DNA from 2 places in the Streptomyces sp. NPDC029526 genome. Region 2 is predicted to be linked to the other one. Evidence: riboswitches for the same ligand, from Rfam matches in the RefSeq annotation. Region 2 holds a riboswitch; the other holds the start of a gene.
What was found. A riboswitch is a leader RNA that binds a small molecule or an ion and turns the genes downstream of it on or off. The one in region 2 is predicted to bind cobalamin.

Region 1: linked by a shared signal. The riboswitch ahead of AB0F01_RS16640 (ABC transporter substrate-binding protein) and the one ahead of AB0F01_RS31180 (ABC transporter substrate-binding protein) in region 2 are both predicted to bind cobalamin.

Annotation. Positions count from the first base shown of each region.
Region 1 is NZ_JBEZWE010000006.1:105,489-113,785, forward strand. It holds gene AB0F01_RS16630 ((2Fe-2S)-binding protein) at 50-757, shown strand; gene AB0F01_RS16635 (tetratricopeptide repeat protein) at 1,040-1,858, shown strand; cobalamin riboswitch at 1,950-2,134, shown strand; gene AB0F01_RS16640 (ABC transporter substrate-binding protein) at 2,290-3,258, shown strand; gene AB0F01_RS16645 (iron ABC transporter permease) at 3,273-4,352, shown strand; gene AB0F01_RS16650 (ABC transporter ATP-binding protein) at 4,349-5,191, shown strand; gene cobN (cobaltochelatase subunit CobN) at 5,256-8,297, opposite strand, start outside.
Region 2 is NZ_JBEZWE010000041.1:1,397-6,532, forward strand. It holds gene AB0F01_RS31170 (ABC transporter ATP-binding protein) at 1-786, opposite strand, end outside; gene AB0F01_RS31175 (iron chelate uptake ABC transporter family permease subunit) at 783-1,811, opposite strand; gene AB0F01_RS31180 (ABC transporter substrate-binding protein) at 1,844-2,884, opposite strand; cobalamin riboswitch at 2,927-3,120, opposite strand; gene AB0F01_RS31185 (ATP-binding cassette domain-containing protein) at 3,535-4,170, shown strand; partial or broken gene AB0F01_RS31190 (metal ABC transporter permease) at 4,167-4,820, shown strand.

The DNA of each region.
Region 1 (8,297 bases), on a different contig from region 2:
GGACCCTGCACACCCGGTCCTTCCCCGAGCTGACCAGAACGGTACGCACATGGTGAACGCCACGACATGGGACCGCGTGTCCGCCGTCGGCCCCTACTTCGAGGTGACGGCCGGGCCGCGGGCGCACACGGCGGACTTCCGCCCGATGGCCGAGCTGCACACCGACGCCGGCCCGCTCGACACGTCGGTCGGGCTGGTGGGCCGGCGGATCGGCACCGACGAGCCGCGCGTGGCCGCCTCCACCCTGCACCTGGGCACGGCCTCACGGCTCTGGTCGGTGGCCCTCGCCTCGGCGGCGCTCACCGGAGCCGTCCCCGACCTCGGCCCCGAGGGGCTGTGGTGGCGCCGGACGCCCACCGGGCCGCTCGAACTGTGGCTGCCCGCACCGCACATGCTCACCGCGCGAACGGACACGGCGCTGCACCGCACCGTCGTCGAGCAGAATCTGGTCCCGCTGGCCGACACCGTCCGGCGCGTCCACGGCGTGTCCCCGCACACCCTGCGCGGCAACGCGGCCTCCGCCCTCGTCGGCGCCGCACGGGTCCTAACCGCCAGCGCACCCGACGCACCCCACCCCGTCCTCCCCCTGGTCCGCGCCCTGCTGGACCGACCACCCCTCGCCGGCGCGGGAACCCTGCACACCGGCCGCCCGCACACCCTCACCTTCCACCGCCACAACTGCTGCCTCTACTACCGCGTCCCCGGCGCGGGCACCTGCGGCGACTGCGTCCTGAACACCAGGGAGCGCACCGCATGACCACCACGGACGTGACCGTCGTCGCCACCGAGCGCCGGCGGGCCCCAGCACGTCCGGGCCCTTCCGACGGACGAGGCCACGCTCCTCGACCTGATCACCACCGTCTTCACCGACCACTGGCGGCCCCTCCACCCCCGCGCCCCGGGGACCCGTGGTGACCGCCCGAGGGCCGACCCCGGCCCCGCGCATGGCCGGATCCGGGCCTGCCCCGGCAGCGAGGACGGGTCCCGGTCGGGGCACGCGCCGGAGAGGACGTCGAGCGCACCCGTATTCTCGCCCGTCATGAGATGGTTCCGCGCACGCCGCCGAAGCGACGACGAGAAGATGACGGGCACGCCCGTGGCCGAGGCCAAGGCCCTGTACGAGGCCGGTCGTTACGCCGAGGCGGAGGCCGGGGCGCGCGCCGTGGCCCGGGGGCGCGACGACGAGTACGCGGCCGTGGCGCTGAACATCGCCGCCCTGGCCGCGGGCGCACAGGGCAACCACGCCGACGCGCTCGCCACCTACGACGAGGCGCTGACCGCGTTCCAGCGGACTTTCGGCGCCGACCACTGGCTGACCCTGAAGTTGCGCTCGGACCGCGCCCAGCAGATGACCTCCCTCGGCCGGCACGCCGAGTGCGAGGCGGAGTGCGCGGCGGTCGCGGAGGCCGCGGACCGGGGAACGGGACCGGAGATGTCCCGCCTGGCCGCGGCGGCCCGCAACGGGCTGGCCTTCGCCCTCAACGCGCAGGGGCGCCACCAGGAGGCCGAAGCGGTCGCCCGCGAGGCCCTGGCCGCCCACCGGGAACGTGACCGGCAGGCCCTGGTCCTGCGGCTCGGCCTGGCGCGCAGTCTCAACGGTCAGGCCCGCCACGACGACGCCCTCGCCGAGGCGCGGACCGCCGACACGCTGTACCGGGCCCTGCCCGCGCATCAGCGTCTCCCGGACACCGGCGCCGTCGAACTGGTCGTCGCCAACGCCCTGTTGGGTATGGGCCGAGCCGACGACGCCCGTCGGAGGGCCGCAGCGGCACACGCTGCCTGCCTGTCCTCCTTCGGCCCGGACCACCGGCGCACCGTCGAGGCGCGGGCGCTGCTGGAGCGGATCGACGGCGGGTGAGGACCGCCGGCCGGCCGGCGGGAGCGCGTGGGGAAACCGGCTTCCGCCGCCCCGCGCTCCCCCGTCACCGCCGAGAGCGGGCGGCACGGCGGAGCCAGTAGGATCAACGGGTCATCGCCGCGACGGGAGACAGGAAGCCGGTGTGAATCCGGCACGGTCCCGCCACTGTGACCGGGGAGTGCACCCCTGCTGCATGCCACTGCGCGCCGCGCGGGAAGGCGAGGGGGGAACAGCGATCCGGGAGTCAGGACACTGGCCTGTCGCGGGCCCGTCCCGAGGAGCGCGGACTCCAGGAGGCTCACGTGTCCCCCTTGTTCTCCCCTGCCCGCACACAGCGCAGGCACCACCCCGGCCGGCCGCCCCGCCGGCCGCACCCCCCGCACCGCTCACGCACGGCACCCCGCTCCCCCCGCGCCCGGGCCGCGGTCGCCCTGGTCCTCTCGGCGGTGCTGCTGAGCGCCGGCTGCGGTGCCTCCGGCAGCGGCTCCGCGGGTGACGCGAAGGCCGGGGCGCCGGCCCCGGAGGGCTTTCCGGTCACCGTCGACAACTGCGGTGTGACCACGACGTACGAGCGGCCCCCGGAGCGTGTGGTCACCATCCACCAGCACCCGGCGGAGCTGATGCTGGCCCTCGGCCTGAAGGACCGGATGGTCGGGACGGCGTTCCCGGACTCCGAGGTGCTGCCGGAGCTGAAGGCGGACTTCGAGGCGGTCCCTGAACTGGCCGAGCGGGAACCGTCCTTCGAGAAGGTGCTCGACGCGGAGCCCGACCTCGTCTACGGCGGGTACGGCAGCGCCTTCGACGAGAAGCAGGGGCGCTCCCGGAAGGCGTTCGCGGACGCCGGGATCGACACCCACCTCAACCGCGAGTACTGCGGCAAGAAGCGGGTGACGATGGACGACACCTACGACGAGATCCGCACCGTCGGCCGGATCTTCGGGGTGTCCGAGCGGGCGGACGCGCTGGTCGCCGACCTGCGGGGCCGGGTCGGGAAGGCGGTGAAGGCCGTCGAGGGCGAGCGTCGGGTGCCGGTGTTCGTGTACGACAGCGGGGACAAGGCCCCGTTCACCGCGGGCGGCAAGAGCCTGGGCACGGAGCTGATCCGGCTGGCGGGCGGGGAGAACGTGTTCGCCGACCTCGACGACGTCTTCGGTGACGTGTCCTGGGAGCAGGTCGTCGAGCGCCGCCCCGAGGTGATCGCGGTGTACGACTACGCGGGCGCCGGGAGCGTCGAGGAGAAGAAGAGGTTCCTGCTGGCGCAGCCCGCCCTGAAGGACGTGCCGGCGATCCGGAACAAGCGGTTCGTGGTGCTGCCGTTGACCGCGACCCTGGTCGGCGTCCGGTCGGCGTACGCGGTGGGTGACCTGGCGCGCGGGCTGCACCCCGAGAGCTTCCGGTGAGCGGCGCCGGCACCCTGGTGACTGCTCCCCCGCGGAAGGCGGCCGGCCCGCGGCGCGTCCGCCTCGGGCCGGTGCTGTTCGTCCTCGCGGTGCTGCTGGTGGCGTCCGCGACGGCCGGGCTGGCGATCGGGTCGGTGCGGGTGCCGCCGGGGCAGGTGTGGGGCATCGTCACGCACGCGTGGGGCGTGGAGTGGAGCGATCCCGGCTGGTCCCGGGCGCGCGAGACGATCGTGCTGGACGTGCGGGCGCCGCGGGTGCTGCTCGGCGCGGTGACCGGGGCCGGGCTGGCCGTCGTCGGCACCGCGCTGCAGGCGCTGCTGCGCAACCCGCTCGCCGAGCCGTACCTGCTGGGCGTGTCGTCGGGGGCGTCGCTGGGCGCGGTCTCGGTGATCGTGTTCGGGGTGAGCGTGTTCGGGCCGGTGTCGTTGCCGGCCGCCGCGTTCGCCGGGGCGCTGGGGGCGCTGCTGGTGGTGTACGCCACCGCCCGCGCGGGCGGCCGGATCACGTCGGCCCGGCTGGTGCTGGCCGGGGTGGCGGTCGCGGCCGTGCTCACGGCGGTGCTGAACCTGCTGCTGCTGACCACGGACCGGGGCAACGAGGCCCGCGCGGTGCTCGCCTGGACGCTCGGCGGTCTCGGCGGGGTCGGCTGGGACGCGCTGTGGCTGCCCGGGCTGGGGCTGGCGGTGGGCATCGGCGTGCTGCTGGCGCAGGCCCGGAACCTGAACCTGCTGCTGGCGGGTGAGGAGGCGGCGACCACCATGGGACTGGACGTGGCGCGTTTCCGGGCCCGCCTGTTCGTCCTGGTGTCCCTGGTCACCGGGGTACTGGTCGCGGCGGCCGGGCCGATCGGCTTCGTCGGCCTGATGATGCCGCACATCGTGCGGTTGTTCGTGGGGTCCGACCACCGCCGGGTGCTGCCGACGGCCGCCCTCGGCGGGGCGGTGTTCCTGATCTGGGCCGACATCGGCGCACGTGTCGTGGCGGCGCCCATGGAGATCCCCGTCGGCGTGCTGACGGCGCTGTGCGGGGGGCCGTTCTTCCTGTGGCTGATGCGCCGTGACGCCCGGCGTGGCACGGAAGGGGGGCTCGCGTGAAGGCTCACGGTGCCGGCGGCCTCTCGGGCCGCTCCGCCGTCGGGCTGTCCGTCGAGGGCGTGTCCCTCTCGGCGGGTGCGCGACGCCTGGTGCGGGAGGTGTCCCTGTCCGCCCGCGCGGGCGAGACCATCGGGCTGGTCGGGCCGAACGGCAGCGGCAAGTCGACGTTGCTGCGCGCCGTGTACCGGGTGCTGCGGCCCGATTCGGGCCGGGTGACGGTCGACGGGGCCGACGCCTGGTCGGTGCCGGTGCGGCAGCTGGCGCGGACTGTCGCGGCGGTGGTGCAGGACGGGGGCGCCGACTTCGAGCTGACGGTGCGTGAGGTGGTCGCGATGGGCCGTACTCCGCACAAGCGGTTCCTCGACGGGGACACGGCCGAGGACGCGGCGCTGATCGGTGACGCCCTCGCCGCGGTCGACGCGGCTCACCTGGCGGACCGCTCCTTCGACCGGTTGTCCGGCGGTGAGCGGCAGCGGGTGCTCATCGCCCGTGCCCTCGCCCAGCGGCCCGCCCTGCTCGTGCTGGACGAACCCACCAACCACCTGGACGTGCGGCACCAGTTGGACATCCTGGGCGCCCTGCGCCGGCTGTCCGCGACGGTGCTGCTGGCGCTGCACGACCTGAACCTGGCCGCGTACTTCTGCGACCGGCTCTACGTGCTGCACGAGGGGACGGTGGCCGCCGCCGGTACACCCGCCGAGGTCCTCACCCCCCGGCTGCTGGCCGAGGTGTACGGGGTCGCGGCGGAGGTCGGCGCGCACCCGGAGACGGGGGCGCCGCACGTGACGTTCCTGCCGGGGCGGACGGCCGCCGGCGCGTCGGCCCCGGGGAGCCGCTGACCCGGGCGGGCCGGTGCGGGGACCGCGGGGCGGTTCCCGCACCGGCACGAGCGAGACCGGCGACTCAGTCCTCGCCCTCCAGGTCGCCCTCCGTCTCCAGGAACACCTGCCGCAGCTGCTGGAGCACCTCCGGGTCCGGCTTCTCCCACATACCGCGCGACTCGGCCTCCAGCAGCCGCTCCGCGATGCCGTGCAGGGCCCACGGGTTGGCCTGCTGGAGGAACTCCCGGTTGGCGGGGTCCAGGACGTACGCCTCGGTGAGCTTGTCGTACATCCAGTCGGCGAGGACGCCGGTGGTGGCGTCGTAGCCGAAGAGGTAGTCGACGGTGGCGGCGAGTTCGAAGGCGCCCTTGTAGCCGTGGCGGCGCATCGCCTCGATCCACTTGGGGTTGACGACCCGGGCGCGGAAGACCCGGGAGGTCTCCTCGACCAGGGTGCGGGTGCGGACCGTCTCGGGGCGGGTGGAGTCGCCGATGTACGCCTCGGGGGCGGTGCCGCGCAGGGCGCGGACGGTGGCGACCATGCCGCCGTGGTACTGGAAGTAGTCGTCGGAGTCGGCGATGTCGTGTTCGCGGGTGTCGGTGTTCTTGGCGGCGACGGCGATCCGCCGGTACGCGGTCTCCATCTCGCCCCGGGCGGGGCGGCCGTCGAGTTCCCGGCCGTAGGCGTAGCCGCCCCAGACGGTGTAGACCTCCGCGAGGTCGGCGTCGGTGCGCCAGTCGCGGGAGTCGATGAGCTGGAGCAGGCCGGCGCCGTAGGTGCCGGGGCGGGAGCCGAAGATGCGGGTGGTGGCGCGCCGTTCGTCGCCGTGGTCGGCCAGGTCCTGCTGGACGTGGGCGCGGACGTGGTTGACGTGGGCCGGTTCGTCCAGTCCGGCCGCCAGGCGGACCGCGTCGTCGAGCAGGCCGATGGTGTGCGGGAAGGCGTCGCGGAAGAAGCCGGAGATGCGCAGGGTGACGTCGATGCGCGGGCGGCCCAGTTCCTCGTACGGGACGGCTTCGAGGCCGGTGACGCGGCGGGACGCCTCGTCCCAGACGGGGCGGACGCCGAGCAGGGCGAGCGCCTCGGCGACGTCGTCGCCGGCGGTGCGCATGGCGCTGGTGCCCCACAGGGACAGGCCGACGGAGTTGGGCCAGTCGCCGTGGTCGGCGCGGTAGCGCTCGAGGAGGCTGTCGGCGAGGGCCTGGCCGGTCTCCCAGGCGAGCCGGGAGGGGACGGCCTTGGGGTCGACGGAGTAGAAGTTGCGGCCGGTCGGCAGCACGTTGACCAGACCGCGCAGCGGGGAGCCGGAGGGGCCGGCCGGGACGAAGCCGCCGTTCAGGGCGTGCACGGCGTGGTCGAGTTCGGCGGTGGTGGCGGCGAGGCGGGGCACGACCTCGCGGGCGGCGAACTCCAGGATCGCGCGGACCTGTTCACCGCGGTCGGCGGGGACGGCGGCGGGGTCCCAGCCGGCATCCTCCATGGTCTGGACGAGGGCGCGGGCCTCCTCCTCGGCGGCGTCGGCGGTGGTGCGGGTGGCGGCGGACTCGTCGAGGCCGAGGGCTTCACGCAGGCCGGGCAGGGCGGTGGTGCCGCCCCAGATCTGGCGGGCGCGCAGAATGGCCAGTACGAGGTTGACGCGGTCGGCGCCGTCCGGCGGGGTGCCGAGGACGTGCAGTCCGTCGCGGATCTGGGCGTCCTTGACCTCGCACAGCCAGCCGTCGACGTGCAGCAGGAAGTCGTCGAAGCCGTCGTCGTCGGGGCGGTCCTGGAGGCCGAGGTCGTGGTCGAGGCGGGCGGCCTGGATGAGGGTCCAGATCTGGGCGCGGATCGCGGGCAACTTCGCCGGGTCCATGGACGCGATCTGCGCGTACTCGTCGAGGAGTTGTTCCAGGCGGGCGATGTCGCCGTAGGAGTCGGCGCGGGCCATCGGCGGGACGAGGTGGTCGACGAGGGTGGCGTGGACGCGGCGCTTGGCCTGGGTGCCCTCGCCGGGGTCGTTGACCAGGAACGGGTAGATCAGGGGGAGGTCGCCGAGGGCGGCGTCGGGGCCGCAGGCGGCGGACAGGCCGGCGTTCTTGCCGGGCAGCCACTCCAGGTTGCCGTGCTTGCCGAGGTGGATCATCGCGTCGGCGCCGAAGCCGCCGTCGTCGGCGGGGGCGGCGATCCAGCGGTAGGCGGCCAGGTAGTGGTGGGAGGGCGGCAGATCGGGGTCGTGGTAGATGGCGATGGGGTTCTCGCCGAAGCCGCGCGGGGGCTGGATGAGGATCAGCAGGTTGCCGAAGCGGAGGGCGGCCAGGACGATGTCGCCCTCCGGGTTCCGGCTGCGGTCGACGAACATCTCGCCGGGCGGCGGGCCCCAGTGCCGTTCGACGGAGGTGCGCAGGTCCTCGGGGAGGGTGGCGTACCAGCGGCGGTAGTCGGCGGCCGGGATGCGCACCGGGTTGCGGGCGAGCTGCTCCTCGGTGAGCCACTCCTGGTCGTGGCCGCCGGCCTCGATCAGGGCGCGGATCAGTTCGTCGCCGTCGCCGGAGGCCAGGCCGGGCACGTCGGCGCCGTCGCCGAAGTCGTAGCCCTCCTCGCGCAGCCGGCGCAGCAGGGCGACCGCGCTGGCGGGGGTGTCCAGGCCGACGGCGTTGCCGATGCGGGAGTGCTTGGTCGGGTAGGCGGAGAGGACCAGGGCGAGGCGCTTGCGGGCGGCGGGGACGTGCCGCAGGCGGGCGTGGCGGACGGCGATGCCGGCGACGCGGGCGGCCCGTTCGGGGTCGGCGACGTAGGCGGGCAGGCCGTCGGCGTCGATCTCCTTGAAGGAGAACGGCACGGTGATCAGGCGGCCGTCGAACTCGGGCACGGCGATCTGGCTCGCGGCGTCCAGCGGGGAGACGCCCTCGTCGTTGTCCTCCCAGGCGGTGCGGGAGCCGGTCAGGCACAGCGCCTGGAGGATGGGCACGTCCAGGGCGGCGAGGGCGCCCGCGTCCCAGGACTCGTCGTCGCCGCCCGCGGAGGCTTCCGCGGGCCGGGTGCCGCCGGCCGCGAGGACGGTGGTGACGATCGCGTCGGCGGCCCCGAGCGCGTCGATCAGCTCGGGTTCGGGGGCGCGCAGGGAGGCCACGTACAGCGGCAGGGC
Region 2 (5,136 bases):
GACCTCGGTGCGTACGCCGTACACGTCGGCGATCAAGGGCTCGGTCAATGTGTCGCCCGGGGTTCCGGCAGCGACCACCCGGCCGCCCCTGAGGACGACGACCTGGTCGCAGTACATGGCCGCCAGGTTCAGGTCGTGCAGGGCGACGACGCTGGTGACGGGGAGTTCGACGATCAGCTTCAACAAGTCGAGCTGGTGCTGGATGTCGAGGTGGTTGGTGGGTTCGTCCAGGAGCAACTCGCGCGGTTCCTGGGCCAGGGCGCGGGCGATCTGCACGCGCTGGCGCTCGCCGCCGGAGAGCGTGTGCCAGGGCTGGTCCGCGCGGCCGGTGAGGCCGGTGCGCTCAAGGGCGCTGCGCACGGCTTCCTCGTCGGCCGCGGTGGCGGGGGTCCAAGCGCGTCGGTGCGGGATGCGGCCGAGGCGTACGACGTCGAGAACGGTCAGCTCGACGAGGGTGTCGGAGTGCTGCTCGACGACGGCAACGCGCCTGGCGACGGCGCGGCGGCCCCAGGCGCCGAGGGGACGCCCGTCGAGGGTGACGATGCCGGAGGCGGGGGCGAGGACGCCGGACAGCAGCCGCAGCAGCGTCGACTTGCCGGAGCCGTTGGGGCCGAGCACCCCGGTCACGGAGCCGGGCCGGGGGGTGAGGCTCACACCGTCGACGATCAGCCGCCCGTCGAGGGTGCGGCTCACGCGGTCGGCAGCGAGGGTGTGCGGCCCGGCGGGTGCCTGTCCACGGCCGGGCGGCCGGGTACCGTCGTCCCGCCGCTCGGTGCCGGTCGTCATCGCATCCTCCTCGTGCGGTACAGGACCAGGACGAACGCCGGAACACCGACGAGTGAGGTGACCACGCCCACCGGCACCTCCTGGGGGTCGAGGACGGTACGGGCCAGGGTGTCGGCCCAGACCAGGAACACCGCCCCGGCGAGCGCGGTGACCGGCAGCAGCCTGGCGTGCCCCGGGCCGACGAGGGCGCGGGCGGCGTGCGGCAGGACCAGGCCGACGAAGCCGATCGCCCCCGCCGAGCTGACCAGCGCGGCGGTCAGCAGCGCGGTCACGCACAGCAGCACCAACCGGGTCCGGGCGACGGACACCCCGAGCGTGGCCGCGGCGTTCTGGCCGAAGGCGAAGGCGTCCAGGGTGCGTGCGTAGCCGAGGCACAGCACGAGGGCGAGCGCCAGGACGGCCGCGCAGAGCCCCACTTCGGTCCAGCCGGCCCCGCTGAGCGAGCCGAGCATCCAGAACAGCACGCCCCGGGTGGTCTCCGCGTCGGCCGCCGTCGTCACGACGAACGAGGTCAGGGCGGAGAACAACTGCATCGCGGCCACCCCGGACAGGACCACCCGGTCGGTCGTCCCGCCGAGGGTGTGGCTGAGGAGCAGCACCAGAGCGAACGAGCTCAGGGCGCCCACGAAGGCGCCGCCGGAGACGGTCAGGACGCCGCCGCCGGCGCCGAGGACGATCACGGCGACGGCGCCGGTCGACGCACCGGAGGAGACGCCCAGGACGAAGGGATCGGCGAGGGGGTTGCGCAGCAGGGACTGCATCACCGCGCCGCACACGGCGAGTCCGGCCCCGCACACCGCGGCGAGCAGGGTGCGAGGCAGCCGCAGGTTCCACACGATGCCCTCGCGGATCGGCGTGAGATCCGTCGAACCCCAGCCCAGGTGGGAGGCGATCACCGACCACACGTCGCCCACCGCGATGTCCGCCGGACCGATGGTGATGGCCACGGCGACGGACGCGGTGAGCACCGCCAGCCCGGCGCCCAGGCCGGCGACGACGCGCACCAACCGGACGGCACCCCGCATGGGGCGGACCGGGGAGGACCGCAGGGCGGTTCTCATCCGGCGAGCCCGTACTCGCGCAGCGCCGCGGCGACCTTCTCCACGCCCTCGACGGTACGGATCGTCGGGTTCATGGCCTGCCCGCTGAGCAGGACGTACCGCTTCTCCTTCACCGCCTTCATGTTCTTCGTCGCCGGGTTCGACTGCAGGAACGCGATCTTCTTCGCGGCCGACTCGGCGGTCTGCGACTTGCGCGTGAGGTCGCCGATGACGAGCACGTCGGGATCGCGGTCGGCGACGGTCTCCCAGTTGATCTGGGGCCACTCCTGCGTGCTGTCGTCGAAGACGTTCTGCGCGCCGAGCGCGTGGGTGATGATGCCGGGCGCGCCGCAGCAGCCCGCCATGTAGGGGGACTCCTGGTTCGCGAACCAGTACAGGACGGTGGTGTCCTCGGCGCGGATCCCCGCCGTGGCCTTCGTCACCCGGCTCTTCAGCCGGGCGACGAGCTTCTCGCCCCGCTCGTCCACGCCGAAGACCCGGGCCAGTTCCCGTACTTCGCGGTAGACCGTCTCCATGGTCAGGGGCTTGGTCCGTGAGCCGTCGCCGTCGCCGCTGTTGTCCTTGCCCTCGCAGTCGGCGGGTGACAGGTACGTCGGTACGCCGAGCTCCTCGAACTTCTCGCGGGAGGCCACCCCGCCCTTGCTCAGGGTGGAGGTGAAGGAGGAGGCGACGAAGTCCGGTTCGGTGTCCAGGACTCGTTCGAACGACGGCTGGTTGTCGGCGAGCCGGGGCACCTTGGCGTTGGCCTTCTCCAGTCCCTTCATGACCGGGTCGGTCCAGGTGGCGGTTCCCACCACGCGGTCGGCGAGGCCGAGGGAGAGCAGGATCTCGGTGGTGCCCTGGTTCAGGGACACGGCTCTCTTCGGCGGAGCCTCGACCGTCACCTTCTGCCCACAGTTGTCGAACGTGACGGCTCCTGCATCCGAGCCGCCGGACTTCGGGGACGAGCCGGAGTCGGAGCCGGAACCGCACGCGGTGAGCAGCAGTGCCCCGGTCAGGAGCAGGACGGAACAACAGGCGGGACGTGACAAGTGCACGGTTGCGGCTTCCTAGGCGTCGGGACCCATACGCGGGGTCCGTGCGGACGATCGGTCGCCAGCAGGTCTTCGGACTCGGGATCACCCCGGCGGGACGCCTTCCCGGACCCGGCCGTGACCGTCGTCCAGTGGCTCTGCTGCCCCGCCCGTCACCCTCACCGCTGCGCGTCAGTTCCGGACTCTCACCGGATTCCCTGACCCGTGCACGTGTACGGACACGCCCACGAGTTCGACTGGCGTCCGGAAGTTACCACAGCCTTACCCATGTGGTCCGACCTGCCCGTCGGCGGTGCCCGCCGGGCCGAGGCGCGCCCCCTCCAGGTGGCCGCCGCTCCCAGTGGCTTCTCCGGCGCTGGTTCGGCCATGCGAGTCCCCAGGCGTCGGCCGAAGGGGACAAAGGCCACTGCGGCGCGGGCCAGGTCTGCCGAACCCCCGACCGCAGCGGTTGTATGACGTCCTGCTCGTGATCGTCTTCTCGACCAGCACCGTCCGGCGCCCATGGCGCCGCAATTCCCGAGCCCCGCCATCGCGGGCCGAACGCGCCGCGGCCCGTCCGGGAAGCCAAGTCCGCTGCCGTCGCGGATCCTTCGCCCCGCCCGGGAACCGTCCGCCTCTCCCGTCCGACTGCTGTGAGGAGGCAGGGAGGTGGCATGGAAGGGCTGGATGTCCGGATGTCGGGCGTCGTGTGCCGGCACGGCCGGGTCGAGGCCGTGCGCGACGTCGATCCCGACGTCGTGCGCGGGCAACGGGTGGCGCTGACCGGTACCAACGGGTCGGGCAAGACCACGTTGCTGCGTGCTGTTCTGGGGCTGCACCGGCATGTCGCGGGCCGGATCCTGGTGGGTGGCCGGGACACCGGGAGTGCTGCCGAGTGGGCGTGGCGGCGACGGGCGTGCGCGTGGATCCCGCAGAAGCCGGCGACCGGACGTTTTCCCTTGCTGGCAAGCGAGTTGCTGGCCAGCGGCGGTGCGCGTGCCGAGGCGGCGGAGGCGGCCGACAAGCTCGGGGTCGGGCATCTCGCCGACCGGCCGTTGCACACTCTGTCCGGTGGTCAGCTTCAGCGTATGTACCTGGCGCGGGCGGTCGGCTGTGTGGCGGCCGGGGCGGGCGTCCTGCTCGCCGACGAGCCCACCGCCGCCCTCGACTTCTCCGGTCAGGAGGAGGCGGCCGACGTCCTGCTCTCCTTGCCGGTGACCGTCGTGGTCGTCACCCACGACCGGGCTCTGGCCGAGCGCTGCGACCGGGTGCTGGAGATGGCCGCGGGACGTCTGCGGGAGGTCCGGTGAGCGTCCTGGCCGCGGCCGACGTCGGTCAGCTCCTGCAGCTCGTGCCCGTTCAACGGGCGGGTGTCGCCCTGCTGGTGGCCGCGGTCGGACTGCCGGTGATCGGTGTCGTCATCGTCGGCCTCGACATCATGCCGGTGCGGTTCGCGATGATGCATGTCGCACTCCTGGGCATCGCCGTTGCTCTGCTGACCGGGCTCGATCCCATGCTGTGTGCGCTGGTGGCCTGCGCGCTCGCCGGCGCCGGAGTCGCTCCGCTGGCCCGTACCCCGGACGGTCTGTCAGGTGCCATGGGTCTGCTGATGAGTCTGGCGATCGCTGCCGCCCTGCTCGTGCTGGCCGTCTCCGGCGTCAACGCGGCGGGCGCCTTCTCCCTGCTCTGGGGGTCCATCCTCTCGGTCGGTACCGCCGACCTGTGGCTGCTCGTCGTGCTGGCCGTCGTCGTACCGGCTCTTTTCTGGTGGCGTCGCAGAGACATCGCGCTCCTCCTCTACGACCGTGAACTCGCCCTGTCCTCGGGCGTGCGGGTCGACCGGCTCACCCTCGTGCTGCTGGTCCTGGTCGCGGTGTCCGTCGCCGGGGCCATCAAACTCACCGGCGCCCTCCTCGTCGACGCGCTGACGCTTCTTCCGGCCCGCTCCCTGCCGCGCCTTGCTCATGGCGAAGAGGGGAAAGGGTGGTAAAGGAGCGTGCTGGTCGGCTCTCCCGTCCCGCTCTCGCACTCGCCTGCGAGCCGGCATCGAATTACCCCCGAGCCGGCCCAATGCCGTCGACTCTCGACATGCTTGATGAGACGTCAGGTAAGTCAGCATCCACTCAGCATCAGTTCCGTACGATTTCTCGCGCGTGCGCCTGGTCGGTGGCTTCGCGGCAGCCTGGCTGGCGCTGAAATGCGCAGGCGGGAAGTCTGGTCACAGCAACGCACGATTTTCCTGGAGGTCTTCGAGCCGAAGGCATGCCGATGTACAG